Regions from separate parts of the Thermoanaerobacterium thermosaccharolyticum DSM 571 genome, predicted to be linked through region 2. Evidence: a T-box and tRNA genes for the amino acid it is inferred to sense, from the RefSeq annotation. Region 2 holds a T-box; the other regions hold tRNA genes.
What was found. The T-box of region 2 lies ahead of ileS (isoleucine--tRNA ligase). A T-box ahead of a tRNA ligase gene usually reads a tRNA of that ligase, here a tRNA-Ile.

Region 1 (5,071 bases), 800 kb from region 2:
ATATATCATATATAACAGAAGATTTAGTTCACCTATATTAAAAAATTACAGTTGGCATATAAGCAAGAGTTTAGATGTAGAAAAAATGAGAGAATCACTTAAGTACTTAGAAGGTACACATGATTTTTCAGCATTTAAAGCAAGTGGAAGCTCTGTAAAAAGCCCTGTAAGAACTGTTCGCGATATTTCTCTTAAAAAAAATGGCTTTAATGTAGAATTTGAAATTGAAGCTGATGGATTTTTATACAATATGGTGAGAATAATTGTTGGTACAATTGTTGATGTAGGATTAGGTAAGATTAATCCCATCGACGTGAAAGAAATTTTAGACTCAAAAAATCGATGTATGGCAGGTAAAACTGCACCGCCACAAGGGTTATTTTTAACTAAAATATACTATTGACATGCGTGGTGCTGTGGATTAAAATTATATTATGTAAAATTGTGCCCCGTTTATTGAAGTGTATGTTACTTAAGTATAAGTTTCTTAAGGAGGTAAAATAAGTGAAGTCATTCATGCCAAAAAAGAATGAAGTAGAAAGAAAATGGTATGTTATAGATGCCGAAGGAAAAGTATTAGGCAGGTTAGCTAGCCAAGTAGCAAAGATTTTGTCTGGTAAAAATAAACCTATTTATTCGCCGAGTGTTGATACGGGTGATTATGTTATTATAATCAATGCAGATAAAGTTGTTTTAACAGGCAAAAAATTAGAGCAAAAGTACTTTAAGTATTACACAGGACATCCAGGTGGACTAAAATTGATACAGTACAAGACATTGATGAGGACAAAGCCGGAGAAAGCGATTATCAGAGCAGTTAGAGGAATGCTTCCTAAAAATAAATTGGGGAGACATATGATAAAAAAACTCAAAGTTTATACAGGCCCTGAACATAAACATATAGCACAAAAACCAGAAAAACTTGACATATAAGGAGGGAAATAAGGAATGGCTACGATCCAATTTTTTGGTACAGGCAGAAGGAAAACTTCTGTTGCACGTGTTAGATTAATGCAGGGGAAAGGCAACATAATAATAAATGGGAGACCACTTGATGAGTATTTTGGATTAGATACTTTGAAGTATACAGTTAAACAACCGCTTATACTGACTGAAAATATTGATAAGTTTGATGTGATTGCAAAAGTTGAGGGTGGTGGCTTATCAGGCCAAGCTGGTGCTATAAGATTAGGCATTACTAGAGCATTAATGAAAGCTGACAATGAATTAAGGCCAATTCTTAAGAAAGCTGGTTTTGTGACAAGAGATCCAAGAATGAAAGAAAGAAAGAAATACGGTCTCAAAAAAGCAAGAAAAGCACCGCAATTTTCTAAGAGATAAAAAGAGCGTTATATGCGCTCTTTTTTACATAAGTTATTTATTGACTCGTTGAGAATGTGAATGTGACATAAAATAACCGAGTAAAAGGCAGTAAATTAGCGAATTTTAAAAATAAATTGACCTAATAACTGATAAACGGATTATTTAAAGATAAGAAAAATTTGATATAAACTGCTTAATGTGATATATTATTACCTGTCACTGCGAGTGCAACATAAGGAATTAGTAGTAAAAAGCACTTGACAGAGAGAAATAAATGTGGTAATATAGACAATGTCGCTTGACGCGAGATTGAACCTTGAAAACCGAACAGTGAGATAAAGCCAGTAAGAGTAAGAAGAGCAAAGGATATGAACATGAGAGTTTGATCCTGGCTCAGGACGAACGCTGGCGGCGTGCCTAACACATGCAAGTCGAGCGAAGGGAGTACTACGGTACGAACTTAGCGGCGGACGGGTGAGTAACGCGTGGACAATCTACCCTGTAGACTGGGATAACACCTCGAAAGGGGTGCTAATACCGGATAATGTCGAGAAGCGGCATCGCTTTTCGAAGAAAGGAGGAAATCCGCTATAGGAGGAGTCCGCGTCCCATTAGCTAGTTGGTGAGGGTAACGGCCCACCAAGGCGACGATGGGTAGCCGGCCTGAGAGGGTGAACGGCCACACTGGAACTGAGACACGGTCCAGACTCCTACGGGAGGCAGCAGTGGGGAATATTGTGCAATGGGGGAAACCCTGACACAGCGACGCCGCGTGAGTGAAGAAGGCCTTCGGGTCGTAAAGCTCAATAGTATGGGAAGAAAGAAATGACGGTACCATACGAAAGCCCCGGCTAACTACGTGCCAGCAGCCGCGGTAATACGTAGGGGGCGAGCGTTGTCCGGAATTACTGGGCGTAAAGAGCACGTAGGCGGCTATAAAAGTCAGATGTGAAAAACCTGGGCTCAACCGAGGGTATGCATCTGAAACTAAATAGCTTGAGTCAAGGAGAGGAGAGCGGAATTCCTGGTGTAGCGGTGAAATGCGTAGAGATCAGGAAGAATACCAGTGGCGAAAGCGGCTCTCTGGACTTGAACTGACGCTGAGGTGCGAAAGCGTGGGGAGCAAACAGGATTAGATACCCTGGTAGTCCACGCCGTAAACGATGGATACTAGGTGTGGGTTAGTATAATCCGTGCCGGAGTTAACGCAATAAGTATCCCGCCTGGGGAGTACGGCCGCAAGGTTGAAACTCAAAGGAATTGACGGGGGCCCGCACAAGCAGCGGAGCATGTGGTTTAATTCGAAGCAACGCGAAGAACCTTACCAGGGCTTGACATCCACAGAATCGAGTAGAAATACTTGAGTGCCTCGTAAGAGGAGCTGTGAGACAGGTGGTGCATGGTTGTCGTCAGCTCGTGTCGTGAGATGTTGGGTTAAGTCCCGCAACGAGCGCAACCCCTGTTGGTAGTTACCAGCGTAAAGACGGGGACTCTACCGAGACTGCCGTGGAAAACACGGAGGAAGGCGGGGATGACGTCAAATCATCATGCCCTTTATGCCCTGGGCTACACACGTGCTACAATGGCCTGAACAGAGGGCAGCGAAGGAGCGATCCGGAGCGAATCCCAGAAAACAGGTCCCAGTTCAGATTGCAGGCTGCAACCCGCCTGCATGAAGACGGAGTTGCTAGTAATCGCGGATCAGCATGCCGCGGTGAATACGTTCCCGGGCCTTGTACACACCGCCCGTCACACCACGAGAGTTTACAACACCCGAAGTCAGTGACCTAACCGAAAGGGAGGAGCTGCCGAAGGTGGGGTAAATGATTGGGGTGAAGTCGTAACAAGGTAGCCGTATCGGAAGGTGCGGCTGGATCACCTCCTTTCTAAGGAGCAAATCCTACGATTAAGAATAAAGAAAAGAGTATTTATTTTAAGAGCGAACATATAGCGAAGTGTTCGAAATGTGTCCGATGAATGAAGCGAGTGAAGCGTGCGAGCGTGAAGGACCACGCGAGAGGCACTACGACAGGACGTCGTTAAGTGCCGTTAGCGAAACGAGCTGAAAGAATCGAAGACACATAGAACACGGAGCCTATGTGAGCGATAAAATAAATACGAATATCTCACTGTTCAGTTTTGAGGGTTAAACCTCAGCATGGTCATGGGGGTGTAGCTCAGTTGGGAGAGCACCTGCCTTGCAAGCAGGGGGTCAGGAGTTCGAATCTCCTCATCTCCACCATGGGCTTATAGCTCAGGTGGTCAGAGCGCACGCCTGATAAGCGTGAGGTCGATGGTTCGAGTCCATCTAAGCCCACCATGATAAGTGAACCTTGAAAACTGCACAATGCGAAAAAAGGGTAACGAGAAAAACGAGTTACAATAAACCGAAATAGGTCAAGTTACAAAGGGCGTATGGTGGATGCCTAGGCACTTAGAGCCGAAGAAGGACGCAGCGAGCGGCGAAACGCTCCGGGGAGTCGCAAGCAGACGTAGATCCGGAGATCTCCGAATGGGGAAACCCGCTTAAGGTAATACTTAAGCATCCCATGGTGAACACATAGCCATGAGGAGGGGACACCGCGTGAACTGAAACATCTAAGTAGCGCGAGGAGAAGAAAGAAAAAGTCGATTTCCTAAGTAGCGGCGAGCGAAAAGGAAAGAGCCCAAACCATCACCGCAGGTGATGGGGTTTAGGACCACGAGAAGGTATATGGAGTGAAGCCGAACAGACCTGGGAAGGCAGGCCAAAGAAGGTGAAAGCCCTGTAGGCGTAAGCGAAATATACCGAGTGGGATCCAGAGTACCACAGGATAGGCAACCCGGTGGGAAGACGGGAGGACCATCTCCCAAGGCTAAATACTCCTAAGTGACCGATAGCGCAAAGTACCGTGAGGGAAAGGTGAAAAGAACCCCGGGAGGGGAGTGAAAGAGAACCTGAAACCATATGTCCACAAGCAGTGGAAGTCCGGCACTCAACTGAACATGTTAGAGAGAAGAAAAAAAGAACTAGCGTGTCCAGTTGAGAGCCGGACGACCACGTACTTTTTGTAGAACGGACCGGCGAGTTATAGATATGCAGCGAGGTTAAGCGAAAGCGGAGCCGAAGCGAAAGCGAGTCTTAAGAGGGCGAAAGTTGCATATCATAGACCCGAAACCGTGCGACCTACCCATGATCAGGGTGAAGCCGGAGTAAGATCTGGTGGAGGCCCGAACCACGTTGACGTTGAAAAGTCATGGGATGAATTGTGGGTAGCGGAGAAATTCCAATCGAGCTCGGAGATAGCTGGTTCTCCCCGAAATAGCTTTAGGGCTAGCCTCAGGGGGGGTAAATATGGAGGTAGAGCACTGAATGGACTAGGGGCCAAAAAGGTTACCGAACCCTATCAAACTCCGAATGCCATATTGAGAACCCTGGGAGTCAGACTACGAGTGATAAGATCCGTGGTCAAAAGGGAAACAGCCCAGACCGACAGCTAAGGTCCCAAAGAGCATGTTAAGTGGGAAAGGAAGTAGGATTTCCAAGACAACCAGGATGTTGGCTTAGAAGCAGCCATACATTCAAAGAGTGCGTAATAGCTCACTGGTCGAGAAATCCCGCGCCGAAAATAAACGGGGCTAAAACATGCCACCGAAGCTACGGATTCGAAAGAATGGTAGGGGAGCGTACTGTACAGGGCGAAGGATAAGCGTAAGCGAATCTGGACAGTACAGTAGAGAGAATGCCGGTATAAGTAACGAGAGTAAG
Region 2 (5,071 bases):
CAATAATTATAGATCTTCAAAACATGGAAAGAAATGATGCTCAAAGACTTATTGATTTTTTGAGTGGTGCAATTTTCGCTTTAAATGGTGAAATCAAGAAAATCGCTAATAGTATATTTTTAATCGTGCCAGATAATTTCGATATAGCAGGTGATATACAAGATGAAGTAGATTCTATGTTTAATCTAAAATAAATAAGGAGGGTATGATTTGACAACAAATTATGCATTGGTGTTAACACTAAATTACTTTTTTGAAATTGTAAATTGGCTCATCTTAATAAGGGTGATACTATCTTTGTTAAGAATGGAAAATATGAGTAATCCTATATCACGATTTGTGATTACAGTCACAGAGCCTATATTGGATCCGTTTAGAAGATTACAATTTAAATCATCGATTGGACGAAGCATGATGATAGATTTTTCACCAATATTAGCGATGTTGGTTATACAGTATATTATAAGGCCAATTATAATTAATATAGTTTCATTAATATGAATTAATAAGTTTTAAAAGGTGAAGATATGGATTACAGTATAGCAAGGCTAGAAGATATAGCAAAATGGGTTCAGAAAAATAAACGAGATAGGTATACCGATTTTTTAAGCTTGAGGGATCAAAAAATACTGCTAAAGTTGATGACACAATTTGACGATATAAATTGTGGGTTTATTGGCGGATTTGATGCAGCCGAAAGAAAGATAGCACATATATATCCCAAATTTAGAAACGCAGTAGATGCATACAAAGCACCGATAAGTGCCATTAGAATAAACGGTGATTTATCGAAATTATCCCATAGAGATGTGTTAGGCTCCATCCTTGGGTTAGGTATAAAAAGAGATAAAGTTGGCGATATAATAAAAAGACAAGAGAGTTGTGATATTGTTGTTCATAATGATATAGCCAGTTATATCTTGATAAATTTACATAAGATAGGCAAAGAGAGGGTTAATGTATACTCAATAAATTTGGATGAAATCATGGAGCCGGAAGTAAAATACGATGATATAAATACAACTGTTGCATCTATAAGATTAGACAGCATTATTGCTTCAGGATTTAAATTATCCAGGACGAAAGCATCTGAATTGATAAAAGCTGGTTTGGCCGAAGTTAATTGGGAAACGAAGTTAGAGCCTTCTTTTGAAATAAAAGAGGGTGATATTGTATCTTTAAGGGGTCGTGGAAGGATTAAATTTGAAGAAATTATTGGTACAACTAAAAAAGGAAGAATTTATATTCATATTTTAAAATACAAATAACAAAAGAATATAAGGAGTGAATTATATGTTAACACCTATGGATATACATAACAAGGAATTTAAGCGGTCATTCAGGGGATATAATGAAAATGAAGTCGATGAATTTTTAGATAAAGTGATGGAAGATTATGAGCTACTGTATAAGGAGAATTCGGATCTGAAAGATAGGGTTAACATCTTAAACGATAAGTTGCAAAATTATACAGATATAGAAAAGACGCTAAATAATACTTTAGTCGTTGCACAAAAATCTGCAGAAGATTTAAAACAAAATGCAAAAAAAGAAGCTGACTTAATTATACAGCAGGCACATCAGGAAGCAGAAAAGATTATGCAAAAAGCAAATCAAGAAGTTGTGAGAATAAGGACGGAACTTGAAAATCAGAAAAGAAAGCTTAATATTTTTAAGGCTAAATTTAAGGCTCTTCTTGAAGGAGAACTAGAGGCTGTATTATCGATTGATGATAGAGAATTTTTTGACGAGGAGCAGGATGAGAAAAACGATGAGGAATAGGCTTGCTGTAATCGGTATATTAGTTCTAAATAGAGAATTAACATCTGAGAAAGTAAATCGTATTTTAAGCGAGTATGCTCATATAATTGTTGGAAGAATGGGTATTCCGTATAAAGAAAGAAATGTGTCAATAATATCTATTATTGTTGACGGAACGACAGATGATATTGGAGCTTTAACTGGGAAGCTTGGAAGCATTGAAGGTGTCAAAGTGAAATCAGCTATTACTATTTAATATGTTGACGTACTTTTCTAATTATTGTATAATTATTTAAAATGTGAAAAGCGATGATGAGGACAATTTATGCAAATTAAACTTTTAAGAGAGTTGGCGGTTGGTGTAAGCCAATAAGTTTATTTGACATATATCACCTCGAAGCTGCTGGCTGAAATTTTAGTAAGCTAAGCCGGGATATACCCGTTATTCGATGAGTGATTAAGGCTTGACCTTAATAATTAGGGTGGTACCGCGACTTCTCGTCCCTGTGGGTGAGAGGTTTTTGTTTTTTAATGTTTTTTATTTAATTATAGGAGGTATACTGATGGATTATAACAAAACATTAAATTTGCCTAAGACAGATTTTCCAATGAAGGCAAATCTGCCTACAAGAGAGCCGGAGATATTAAAAAAATGGGATGATATGGATATATATCATAAATCATTAAATAAAAATAAGGGGAAGGAAAAATTTATTCTTCATGATGGACCGCCATATGCCAATGGGGATATACATCTTGGTACAGCCATGAATAAAGTTTTAAAAGATATGATTGTAAAATATAAAACAATGAGAGGCTTTGATGCACCATATGTGCCAGGTTGGGATACCCACGGTTTGCCAATTGAACAGCAGGCAATAAAAACACTGGGCATAAAAAGAAATGAAGTAGGTCCTGTTGAGTTTAGAAAGGTCTGTCGCGATTTTGCCTTTTCACAAATTGAAAAGCAAAAGTCGCAGTTTATAAGGTTAGGAGTCAGAGGTGACTGGCAAAACCCTTATTTGACATTAAAACCAGAATATGAAGCAAAGCAGATAGAAGTATTTGGTGAAATGGCTAAAAAAGGGTACATCTACAAGGGATTAAAACCTGTGTATTGGTGTACTGACTGCGAAACAGCTTTAGCAGAAGCTGAAATAGAATACTCAGATGAGACCTCAGATTCAATCTATGTTAAATTTAGAGTAATTGATGATATTGGAAAGTTCAAAGGAATTGTTGATGACCTAAATAATTTGTATTTTGTAATCTGGACTACGACAACTTGGACTATACCTGCCAACCTTGCTATATGTTTAAATCCGGAATTTGATTATGCGCTAGCTAAATATGGAAAAGAAATCTACATTATGGCGAAAGACATGCTTGATGATATAGAAAGGGAAACAGGCCTTGAGAATCGTGAGATAATTGCGACATTTAAAGGCAAAGATTTAGAAGGGATGAGAGCTAAACATCCTTTATTTGACAGAAGTTCGCTTATTATATTAGGTGATCATGTGACATTAGAAGCTGGTACAGGATGTGTTCATACTGCACCAGGCCATGGTGAAGAAGACTTTATAGTCGGACAGAAATATGGACTTGAAGTTTTGAATCCTGTTGATGATAAAGGGTGTTTTACGGAAAAAGCCGGGAAATACAAAGGATTATTCTATGCTGATGCCAATAAAGTCATAAAAGAGGATTTGGAAAAAGTCAATGCTTTATTAGCGTCAAAAACACTAACTCACTCGTATCCACATTGCTGGAGATGCAAAAATCCTGTTATATTCCGTGCTACAGAGCAATGGTTTGCTTCTGTTGATGGGTTTAGAGATGAAGCTTTAAATGCAATAAGAAAAGTAAACTGGATTCCTGAATGGGGCGAAGACAGGATTACAAATATGGTTAGAGATAGACATGACTGGTGCATCTCGAGGCAGAGGATATGGGGTGTTCCGATTCCAATTTTCTATTGTAAACATTGTGGAAAAGAATTGATTAATGATGATACAATAAATGCAGTTAAAAAATTGTTTAGTGAAAAAGGCTCTGATGCTTGGTATGAGTATACAGCAGAAGAAATATTGCCGAAGGGTACAAAATGTGAATGTGGCTCTACAGAGTTTAGAAAAGAAACAGATATAATGGATGTTTGGTTTGATTCTGGTTCAAGCCATGTGGCAGTTTTAGAAACTACTGAAGGTCTTAGGTGGCCTGCAGATTTATACCTTGAGGGTTCTGACCAGCATAGAGGATGGTTCCAGTCATCGCTTCTGACATCTGTTGCCACAAGAGGAATGGCACCATATAAAAACGTGTTGACACATGGATTTGTCGTAGACGGTGAAGGACGCAAGATGTCAAAATCTCTTGGAAACGGTATAGATCCTGCTGATGTAGTAAAAGAGTACGGAGCAGATATATTAAGACTGTGGACCGTTTCTGCTGATTTTACTTCTGACATGAGAATATCAAAAGAAATTTTAAAGCAGATGACGGAATCATACAGGAAGATAAGGAATACGGCTAAGTTCCTTTTAAGCAATTTGTACGATTTTGATGCTGATAAAGACGCTTTGCCGTACGAAGAGCTTCTTGATATAGACAAATGGGCCCTTTACAAGTTCAATGAGCTTATTAAGGATGTAACGTCGTCTTTTGATAGATATGAATTTTACGATTTTTTGCATCTTGTTCACACGTTCTGCATTGTAGATATGAGCAACTTGTATCTTGACATACTAAAGGACAGGCTCTACACTTTCCCTGCTGCATCTAAAGAAAGGCGAGCAGCTCAGACGACGTTATATACAATATTAGACGGTTTTGTACGAATCATAGCACCAGTATTGACATTTACAGCAGACGAGATATGGAGCTATATGAAGCATGAAGCAAATAATAATTACGAAAGCGTTCAATTAGCTGATTGGCCGCAGCCTAATGATGCATATGATAATAAAGAAATAGTCGAAAAGTGGAACAAATTATTTGACATAAGAAAAGATGTTTCAAAAGCTTTAGAGATATCACGTGCCAATAAAGAAATAGGTCACTCATTAGAAGCACAGGTTGATATATACGCATCAAACGATTTGTACGAATTTTTGAAGCAGTTTGAAGAAGATCTTAATACGGTATTTATCGTATCGAATACGGTTCTTCATAATGAGGATGACAATATACCTGATAATTCATATAGAAGTGAAGATTATAATCTAACAATTAAAATTAGCCATGCGCCAGGTGAAAAATGTGAAAGATGCTGGATGTACAGTGAAACAGTAGGAACAGATAAAGAACA
Region 3 (5,071 bases), 760 kb from region 2:
CGATAGAGGTATAGATGACGTTACGATAAAAAGATTTGGCCTTGGATATTCACCATCGAGTGGACTCGAATTATTGAAATATTTAAAAGAGCATAAATATAGTATAGATACGATGGTTAATGCAGGCTTAATATCAAAAAGCAATAATGGTAGATTCTATGACAGGTTTAGAAATCGAGTAATGTTCCCAATAATTGATGAAAAAAACAATGTAATAGGATTTGGCGGTAGAGTGCTTGATAATATGAAACCAAAATATTTAAACACTCCTGAAACTATTGTTTTTAAAAAAGGCAAGACGCTATATGGAATTAATTATGCTAAAAAGACGAGGGAAGATAAATTTATCATCGTTGAAGGATATATGGATGCTATTGCTTTGTATCAAAGTGGAATTGACAATGTTGTTGCGTCATTAGGTACGGCTCTGACTCTAGAGCAAGGTAAACTCATTAAAAAATATAAAAATATAGTTGTCATATCTTACGATGCAGATGAAGCTGGTGTAGAGGCAACAATCAGGGGACTTAATTTATTAGATGAGTTAAACTTAAATGTGAATATCTTAACAGTGCCAAATGGAAAGGATCCTGATGAATACGTAAGAAAAGAAGGTTTTGATGCGTTTAAAAAGCTTCTTGAAAAAACAGACACATTGATAGAGTATAAAATTAAAAAGTATAAGCAGGATTTAGATTTGAATAATCCTGCAGACAGAATCAAATATATCAAAAAGGTATGTAAGGATCTTTCTACAATTAAAGATAAAGTAAAAAGAGATGTATATGTATCAATAGTAGCAAAAGATGCTCAAATACCTGAAAACACTATTAGAGCAGAAATAGATCAATTTGTCAAGGGTTTTGTACAAAATAATAAAAAAATTAGGTATACAGTTGGCAATAATAGGCATAATATTAAATACAGTGGGATAAAAAAGATACCATCCCTTAAGTATTTGATTGCATTGCTGCTAATTGATAATAAACTTTATGATAAGGTAAAAGAAAAGCTGGACATAAATGACATTGACGATGAACTTTTAAAGTCTGTTATAACATTTATTTTTGAAAGGCTTGAAGATGGAGGACATGTAGATATAAAAGACTTAAGCTTTATGTTGGACAATGCTAAATTAAGAGACGAATTTAACGATATATTCGATATACTGTATAGCGAGAAAGAAATTAATGAAAAAATAGTTGATGATTGCATCAGAGAGATAATAAAAGACGATTTAAGCAGGAAGATAGTTCGCATTAAAAAGGAAATCGATGATTCTTATATTGCTGGTGACATTGAAAAAGAGAGAGAACTTTTAGTACAATTACAGAATTATGAAAAGGAGATGCTGAAGTTAAAAAATGGCTGATAAAAAGGTTACCCATAAGGAGGGGACACCCGTGAACAAAGAAAAAGTAAAGAATTCTATAAAAGAACTTATTGATAAAGGCAAAAAAAATGGAATGCTGACTTACAATGAGATAATGAATTCTCTTGAAGATATCGACATGGATGCTGAACAAATCGAGAAAGTCTATGACACATTTGAAAAGTTGGGGATAGAAATTGTAGGAGAAGAGCCTCAGCAGGAAGAATTGATACCTGAAGAGGATTTAGACTTGGATTTATCCATTCCTGAAGGCATTAACATCGATGATCCGGTAAGAATGTACTTAAAGGAGATTGGCAAGATTCCTCTTTTATCTCCTGATGAAGAGATAGAGCTTGCAAAAAGGATAGAAAAAGGAGATGAAGAAGCCAAAAAGAGGCTGACTGAGGCAAATTTAAGGCTTGTAGTTAGTATCGCAAAAAGATATGTAGGAAGAGGTATGCAGTTTCTCGATTTAATACAAGAAGGAAACTTGGGGCTTTTGAAAGCTGTTGAAAAGTTTAATTACAGAAAAGGCTTCAAATTCAGCACATATGCTACATGGTGGATAAGGCAGGCAATAACAAGGGCAATAGCTGATCAGGCTAGAACAATAAGAATCCCTGTTCATATGGTAGAAACTATTAATAAGCTTATAAGAGTTTCAAGACAGCTTTTGCAAGAATTAGGACGTGATCCACTGCCGGAAGAGATTGCTAAAGAAATGGATATGTCGGTAGATAAAGTCAGAGAAATAATGAAAATAGCTCAGGAACCAGTATCATTGGAGACTCCTATTGGTGAAGAAGAAGATAGCCATCTTGGTGATTTTATACCTGATGAAGATGCTCCAGCTCCAGCAGAGGCAGCGGCGTTTACAATGCTAAAGGAGCAGCTTATAGATGTTCTTGACACATTGACTCCTAGAGAAGAAAAAGTATTGAGGTTGAGGTTTGGGTTAGATGACGGCAGAGCAAGGACACTGGAGGAAGTTGGTAAAGAGTTTAATGTTACGAGGGAGAGAATAAGACAGATAGAAGCAAAAGCTTTAAGAAAGTTGAGACACCCAAGCCGCAGCAAAAAGTTGAAAGACTTTTTAGATTAGTTTAATACAGGCTTGACACAAGACAAAAATGTAGTATAATAATTATTGTATTCCTCAGTAGCTCAATGGTGGAGCAACCGGCTGTTAACCGGTAGGTTGTAGGTTCGAGCCCTACCTGAGGAGCCATATTAGGGCCTTTAGCTCAGTTGGTAGAGCGGTCGGCTCATAACCGATTGGTCCGGGGTTCGAGTCCCTGAAGGCCCACCATATAAGATGAAAGGACAGGCATTTGATTAACAAATGCTTTTTATTTTATAAAATGAAGCTGTCAAAGAGATTAAAGTCTATTGTTGAAATGGTACAAGTTCATTCAAAAGTTGCAGATATTGGGACAGATCATGGTTATATACCTGTCTATCTCTATTCAAATGGCATTTCAGACTACATTATTGCATCTGATGTAAAATTAGCTTCCATTAATAAAGCTATTGATGAGATCGAAAGGCACAAGTTGTCAGAAAATATTATTGTACGACTTGGTGATGGATTAAGCGTTGTAAAACCTTACGAAGTCGATACTGCAATAATAGCAGGAATGGGTGGAATACTAATAGCAGATATTTTGGAAAAAGATAAAAATATTGCATCAACGATAAAGAGGTTTATTTTGCAGCCTATGACATCATCAGACCATCTTCGGAGATATATTTATGAAAATGGTTATTCAATTATTGATGAAGACCTTGTTTTCGAAAAAGGTAAATTTTTCGAAATAATAACTGTTGAGCATGGAATTGAAACGGTTGACGATGAGATTTTTTTTGAAATAGGCAAAAAACTCTTTGAAAAGAGTCACCCTTTGCTTAAAGATTATATAAGATATAAGATAGGAAAGTTGAATAAAATAGTTGACGAAGTTTCTAAAAGCAATAATAGTGTCTCTTTAAAAGAGGATATTTTGCATAAAATTAAAAAATATGAGGTGTTATTATATGAGTCTGAAATGCCAGACAATAGCCGGAATGATTGACAAACTTGCACCACATAAGTGTGCAGAAGATTGGGATAACATAGGCCTACTAGTTGGAAATCCTCAAAAAGATGTCTCTACTGTGATGGTAGCCCTTGATGCAACGAAAGAAGTTGTAAAAGAGGCTATATCAAAAGATGTAGACATGATTATCACACATCATCCAATTATATTTAGACCTTTAAAGAACGTACGTACAGATAATCCAGCGGGTGAAATAATAAGCCTATTAGTAAAAGAAGATATCCCAGTTTATTCGGCGCATACTAACTTTGACGCTGCAAAGGGTGGAATGAACGATATTCTTTGCAATATACTTGGTATATACAATGAGGAAATATTGCAGGTTACATACAAAGAAGGATATAAGAAAATCGTCGTGTATGTGCCTATTGGATATGAGGAGATAGTAAAAACCGCTATGTGCAATGCAGGTGCCGGATTTATAGGAAATTACAGTGATTGTACTTTTCAAATATTGGGTACAGGGAGTTTTAGACCATTAGAGGGAACAAATCCTTTCATAGGCGAAATAGGTAAAGTGGAAAATACACAAGAAATAAGGATTGAGACGATTGCTCCAGAAAAATTGGTTAATAGAATAATAAGCGCTATGCTGAAAGTTCATCCATATGAAGAAGTAGCGTATGATATATATCCAGTAGAGACGCTATATAATGAATATGGAATAGGAAGAATAGGATACATAAAAGGTACTACATTAGGAGACCTTGCCAATGATGTAAAAGCGAAGTTAGGACTAAAGAATCTTAGAGTTGTAGGCGATTTGCGAAAGACCATAAATAAAGTGGCTATTTGCGGTGGTAGCGGTGGTAATCTTGTATCAATATCAGCTTTTAAAGGTGCCGATGTTTTGATTACAGGAGATGTTGGATACCATGACGCAATAGATGCTAAACATTTGGGACTATCGATAATCGATGCAGGCCACTTTGGCACTGAGAAGATTTCAGTAAATTTTATTGCAGAATATATAAGAGATGAAGTACAGAAAATGAATATAGATTTGAATGTAATTACAAGCGAAATACAATCTGATCCATTTATATTCATGTAATAATTACCATTTGACAATTAACAGCAATAGTGATATCATGTTAACTCTAGAGAGTAAAATGTACGAGTAAGCCAGATGGTCGCGTACAATATGTACGAGGAAAGTCCGAGCTCCATAGGGCAAGGTGCCGGGTAATACCCGGTGGAGGTGACTCCAAGGAAAGTGCAACAGAGATATACCGCCTGCTATTTATTTTGATATGAATTGTAATTTTATTAAGTACGTTATACATATCGAAATAAGTAGCGGGTAAGGGTGGAAAGGCGAGGTAAGAGCTCACCAGCATCCAGGCGACTGGAATGCTCTGTAAACCCCACCTGGAGCAAGGTAAAATAGGAGGGAATAATAAGTGGCCCGCTTAACCCTCGGGTAAAACCGCTAGAGGTATCAGGCAACTGATATCGTAGATAGATGACCATCTAAAACAGAACTCGGCTTATAGACTTGCTCGTAATTAAAGCAAAGAACTCAATGTCATATGGCATTGGGTTTTTTTCAATAATTAATTTTTAAGAGAGGTTGTAAATCTAAATGATTGAAAGTAAT
Region 4 (5,071 bases), 540 kb from region 2:
GATGAGCAGAGTATTGAGCAGAGTTTAAGTACATTTTCGGCTCACATGACAAATATTGTGACAATACTGAATAGTGTTACAAGCAATAGCTTGGTTTTGCTGGATGAACTGGGGGCTGGTACAGATCCTACAGAAGGCGCTGCCCTTGCAATGAGCATTCTTGACTTTCTTCACAGGATAAATTGCCGTACCATTGCTACAACCCACTACAGTGAGCTAAAACAATATGCATTGAAAAATGATGGTGTGGAAAACGCCTCTGTTGAATTTGATGTAGAGACTTTAAGACCTACATACAGGCTTACGATAGGAATACCCGGTAAAAGCAATGCCTTTGAAATAAGCAGGCGCCTTGGACTTAATGAAGAAATCATAGATAATGCTAGAAATTATATAACTAACGAAGAGCTGAAATTCGAAGATATAATAAAAGATCTTGAAGATAAGAGGATTGAAGCAGAAAAGGCAAAAGAAGAGATTGAGGATTTAAAGAGGCAGGTAAACAGCGTAAAAGAGGAGTACGAAAGAAAGAGAAGACAGACTGAAGCAGAAAGAGACAGGATCATAGAAAAAGCAAGGGAAAAAGCAAGAAAGATATTAGAGAATACGAAATCTACCGCAGACGAAATTATTGCAAAGCTAAGAGAGGCTGAAAAATCTGATAAGAAAAATAAACTTATAGAAGAAGCGAGAAAGAAGCTTAAAGAAAATATAAGTGAAATGGAAGAAAGCCTTAAAAAGTCAGAAGTTCCTGTATATAAAAAAATACCCAAAAAAGTTATGCCTGGACAGACGTTTTATATTGTACCGCTTGATCAAACTGGGACAGCATTGTCTGAGCCGGATAAAGATGGAAATGTAAAAATCCAGGCAGGAATACTAAAGATGAATGTTCATATAAGCAATTTAAGAGAAGCTGAATCAGATGAAGAAAAAAAATTAGAGAAAGGCTTTGCTACATATATTAATGAAAAATCTTCCAACATATCAACATCAATAGATCTCCGTGGCAAAACGCTGGAAGAAGCTGAGATAGAAGTGGAAAAATACCTGGACGATGCTTATCTCGCTGGTCTTAAGCAGGTTACAGTAATACATGGCAAGGGGACGGGTATATTACGAAGCGGTATCGCTAGACTTCTTAAAATGAATAAGCATGTCAAATCTTTTAGACTGGGAAGATACGGCGAAGGAGAAGATGGTGTAACAATAGTAGAATTAAAAGAAAAATGAGTAACCAAAACACCTCATCTATCATAAAATATAGAGGAGGTGTTTTTCTATATGAGGAGAAAAAGATGGGGAAGAAGAAGACTTAAATTATATGAAATAAATAAAAATTACATATACATTTTTCTGATATTTTTTTTAATATCTATTATATATTCATTTGTGGCGTACAGGCTAAGACCTGCGCTTCTTAAAGCTAGCGAGACTGTAGCACAGGAAGTTGCAGTAAAATCAATTAATAAATCCATCAACGAAAAAGTCTTGAAAGGAATTCAGTATAATGACCTTATCAATGTGAGAACCGACAAAAACGGTAAAGTCTCTATGCTTCAAGCAAATACAATAGAGATGAACATATTGTCTACAAAGATTACTCAGGCTGTTCAAGATAACCTAAACAGTATAGGATCAGTATATGTGAAGCTGCCTCTTGGCAGTCTAATATCAAAAGATATATTTGCCAATACAGGGCCTAGAATAAAGGTTGGACTGCTTCCTATAGGATCTGTATACTTAGATTTTCAATCAAGTTTTGAACCTGCTGGAATAAATCAGACAAGGCACATAATATATCTTTACATAAAGACAAATATTCAAATCATCGCACCTCTTGCATCGAAGCAAATACAGGTTTCAACCCACATGCCTATCGCTGATAGCATTATTGTAGGCGATGTACCTGCAAGTTATGTAGATGTAAATGGCAATAAATATACTGTGCCTGTTCCAAATGGTGATTCAAAAATTAACATAGAAAGTAATTGACAACATTATAATATATGGTATAATAATAATTGTTTGACGGGGGTGTAGCTCAGTTGGGAGAGCACCTGCCTTGCAAGCAGGGGGTCAGGAGTTCGAATCTCCTCATCTCCACCATGGGCTTGTAGCTCAGGCGGTAAGAGCGCACGCCTGATAAGCGTGAGGTCGATGGTTCAAGTCCATCTAAGCCCATTTATGAACCCTAGCGGGTCTTTTTTTTATGTCTTAATACAAAAATGAAGGAATTAGAAATTTTTTGTCGAATAAGATAAATAAAATTTGTCTTTGAGGTGTAAACATGGCTTCCAAGTTTGAATATGATAAAAAGCTCGATAACATAGTGGAGAAAACCATAGAAGTTATAGGTAGCAGCAAAGAACAGATTTCGGAAATATTGGAGAAGACCAGAAACGAGTATCATGAATTGGAAGAGCAAATAAACGAATTAAAAGTAAAAGTAAGATCAGTCATAAAGGAAGTGGAGCTTTTGGAAAGGAAAGAAAAAAGCTCTAAGTTAAAGTTGGCTTATGTAAGTCAAAGATTTGGAAACATAAGTGAAGACGCCATCAAAGAAGCATATGAAGAAGCGAAGGAAATTCAAGTTGAGCTTATTTTAAAAAGGCGAGAGGAGAAAGATTTAATAACGAGAAGAAATGAATTGGAGAGAAAGCTTATAGAATACAGAGGAATAGTTGAAAAGGCAGAGAAGCTTTCTACTCAGATTGGCGTCGCACTGGATTATTTAACTGGAGATTTGACAAAGCTTCACAACCAATATGAAGAGCTAAAAGACAGGCAGCTTTTGAATATCCGCATAATTGAAGCGCAGGAGGAGGAGAGGAAAAGGATAGCCAGGGAGATACATGATGGTCCGGCACAATCTATGGCAAATGTAATCTTAAAGGCCGAATTATGTGAAAAACTTATCAGTAAAGATGCAGAAAAAGCAAAGGGAGAGCTTAAAAACCTAAAAGACATTGCACACTATTCATTGAGAGAAGTCAGAAAGATCATATACGATTTAAGACCATCTATTCTTGATGACCTGGGATTAATACCTGCCGTTTCAAAGTACATAAACAATTTTATAAGTGAGACAGGGATAAATGTTGATTTTGTCGCTCTGTCAGAACATAAAAGATTAAAACCTGAAATTGAAATAACTTGTTTCAGAGTTATACAGGAAGCCTTGACAAACATAAAAAAGCATTCAAAGGCAAAAATGCTATTATAAAATTGGAGTTTGGGGATCGGTTTGTAAGCATAATCATTAAAGATGATGGCATAGGTTTTGAAAAAGCATCAGCAGACAATAAATTTGGACTTTTAGGGATGAGGGAGAGGGTTCAAATATTAAACGGGCAATTTGAGATAAACAGCTCGCCAAACGAAGGAACTCAAATTTATATTTCTATTCCGCTAGGTGGTGATAAAAACAGTGATTAATATTTTGATTGCTGACGATCATGTGCTTTTGCGCCAGGGATTGAAGCAAATCATAGAATTAGAAGAAGATATGAAAGTCATATATCAGGCATCTGATGGTGAAGAAGCATATGAAATTGCTAAAAAAATTTCTCCAGACATAATATTGATGGATATAAACATGCCCAATATTAATGGCATTAAAGCTGCAAAGATGCTTAAAAACGACAACCCAAAGAACAAAATAATGTTTCTAACAATTTACAATGACAAGGAATATTTGATGGAAGCATTAAAAATTGGAGTTGAAGGCTACATCTTAAAAGACGCTGATTCAGATGAGCTAATTAAAGCAATTAGAACAATATCAAATGGAGGTGTTTACATACACCCTTCATTGGTAAGTGAGATTGAAAATTTAGATACAGATGAATGCAAAAAAGAGCTTACTGATAGGGAAATGCAGATATTGAGTTTGATTGCGGAAGGGTATAGCAATAAAGAGATAGCAGATAAATTATTCTTAAGCGAAAAAACAGTTAAAAATCATGTATACAATATATTTAGGAAGCTGGATGTTAAAGATAGAACACAGGCTGCTATATATTTATTAAAAAATAACAACATGTATAATATGCATACATAAAATTTGCTTTTAATCTAAAAATATTTTATAGTTAATATGTAATTTAAAATATTTAGGAGGCGTGAGAAATGGAGAGTGGCGAGTTAAAAGAGATTGAGAAGAAATTGGGATACAAAAGCAAAAATGGATGGCTTAAGGTAAGCGATGAAGAAAGGGAAAAGATATTTGAATTTGCAGAAGATTATAAAACATTTATAGGAGAATGCAAGACAGAAAGAGAAGTTGCTGACAGAATAATAAAGGTTGCTGAAGAAAATGGTTTTATAAATATTGAAACGGCAACTAATTTAAAACCTGGCAGTAGGATTTACTATAACAACAAGGGCAAATCAGTTGTTATGGCTGTTATCGGTAAGGATTCTGTACGTAATGGTTTTAAAGCTACAGCTGCTCATATAGATTCACCTCGGATTGACTTAAAACCGAATCCATTGTATGAAGACAGTGGTTTGGCTTTATTTAAAACACATTATTATGGAGGAATCAAAAAATATCAATGGGTAACGATACCTTTAGCACTTCATGGCGTTGTAATAAAGGAAAATGGTGAAAAGGTTACTTTCCAGCTGGGGGAAAATGATAATGATCCAATATTGTACATAACAGATTTGCTGCCACATCTCGGGAAAGATCAAATGGAGAAAAAAGCTTCCGATGTAGTATCTGGGGAAGCATTAAATCCAGTTGTTGGCAATATGCCGTTATCCGAAGACGTTTCTGTAAAACCATATTTATTAAAGATTTTAAATGAAAAATACGGAATAGTTGAAGAAGATTTTATAAGTGCAGAGCTGGAACTGGTGCCTGCGTATAAACCGAGGGATATAGGTTTTGACAGAAGTATGATAGGTGCGTATGGGCAGGACGACAGGATATGTGCATACGATGTGTTAAGAGCAATTTTAGACGTAAATAATCCTGAGAAGACTGCTGTAGCTATCTTTGCCGACAAAGAAGAGATTGGAAGTATGGGCAATACTGGATTGCAGTCGAGATTCTTTGAAAATG

Region 1: it has a tRNA-Ile gene. The T-box ahead of ileS (isoleucine--tRNA ligase) is inferred to sense a tRNA for this amino acid. The anticodon was not compared.
Region 3: it has a tRNA-Ile gene. The T-box ahead of ileS (isoleucine--tRNA ligase) is inferred to sense a tRNA for this amino acid. The anticodon was not compared.
Region 4: it has a tRNA-Ile gene. The T-box ahead of ileS (isoleucine--tRNA ligase) is inferred to sense a tRNA for this amino acid. The anticodon was not compared.

What each region holds. Positions count from the first base shown of each region.
Region 1 covers NC_014410.1:447,208-452,278, forward strand. Annotated here, with positions in the region: gene truA (tRNA pseudouridine(38-40) synthase TruA) at 1-403, shown strand, start outside; gene rplM (50S ribosomal protein L13) at 505-933, shown strand; gene rpsI (30S ribosomal protein S9) at 949-1,341, shown strand; rRNA gene TTHE_RS02330 (16S ribosomal RNA) at 1,694-3,209, shown strand; tRNA gene TTHE_RS02335 (tRNA-Ala) at 3,490-3,565, shown strand; tRNA gene TTHE_RS02340 (tRNA-Ile) at 3,567-3,643, shown strand; rRNA gene TTHE_RS02345 (23S ribosomal RNA) at 3,719-5,071, shown strand, end outside.
Region 2 covers NC_014410.1:1,242,643-1,247,713, forward strand. Annotated here, with positions in the region: gene TTHE_RS06060 (cell division protein SepF) at 1-194, shown strand, start outside; gene TTHE_RS06065 (YggT family protein) at 211-501, shown strand; gene TTHE_RS06070 (YlmH family RNA-binding protein) at 528-1,268, shown strand; gene TTHE_RS06075 (DivIVA domain-containing protein) at 1,294-1,782, shown strand; gene TTHE_RS06080 (TM1266 family iron-only hydrogenase system putative regulator) at 1,772-2,017, shown strand; T-box leader at 2,062-2,270, shown strand; gene ileS (isoleucine--tRNA ligase) at 2,325-5,071, shown strand, end outside.
Region 3 covers NC_014410.1:2,001,928-2,006,998, reverse strand. Annotated here, with positions in the region: gene dnaG (DNA primase) at 1-1,372, shown strand, start outside; gene rpoD (RNA polymerase sigma factor RpoD) at 1,404-2,477, shown strand; tRNA gene TTHE_RS10010 (tRNA-Asn) at 2,529-2,603, shown strand; tRNA gene TTHE_RS10005 (tRNA-Ile) at 2,609-2,684, shown strand; gene TTHE_RS10000 (tRNA (adenine(22)-N(1))-methyltransferase) at 2,737-3,447, shown strand; gene TTHE_RS09995 (Nif3-like dinuclear metal center hexameric protein) at 3,410-4,525, shown strand; RNA gene rnpB (RNase P RNA component class A) at 4,589-4,980, shown strand; gene mnmA (tRNA 2-thiouridine(34) synthase MnmA) at 5,057-5,071, shown strand, end outside.
Region 4 covers NC_014410.1:1,787,054-1,792,124, reverse strand. Annotated here, with positions in the region: gene TTHE_RS08920 (endonuclease MutS2) at 1-1,233, shown strand, start outside; gene yunB (sporulation protein YunB) at 1,285-1,995, shown strand; tRNA gene TTHE_RS08910 (tRNA-Ala) at 2,034-2,109, shown strand; tRNA gene TTHE_RS08905 (tRNA-Ile) at 2,111-2,184, shown strand; partial or broken gene TTHE_RS08900 (sensor histidine kinase) at 2,291-3,438, shown strand; gene TTHE_RS08895 (response regulator) at 3,431-4,063, shown strand; gene TTHE_RS08890 (aminopeptidase) at 4,132-5,071, shown strand, end outside.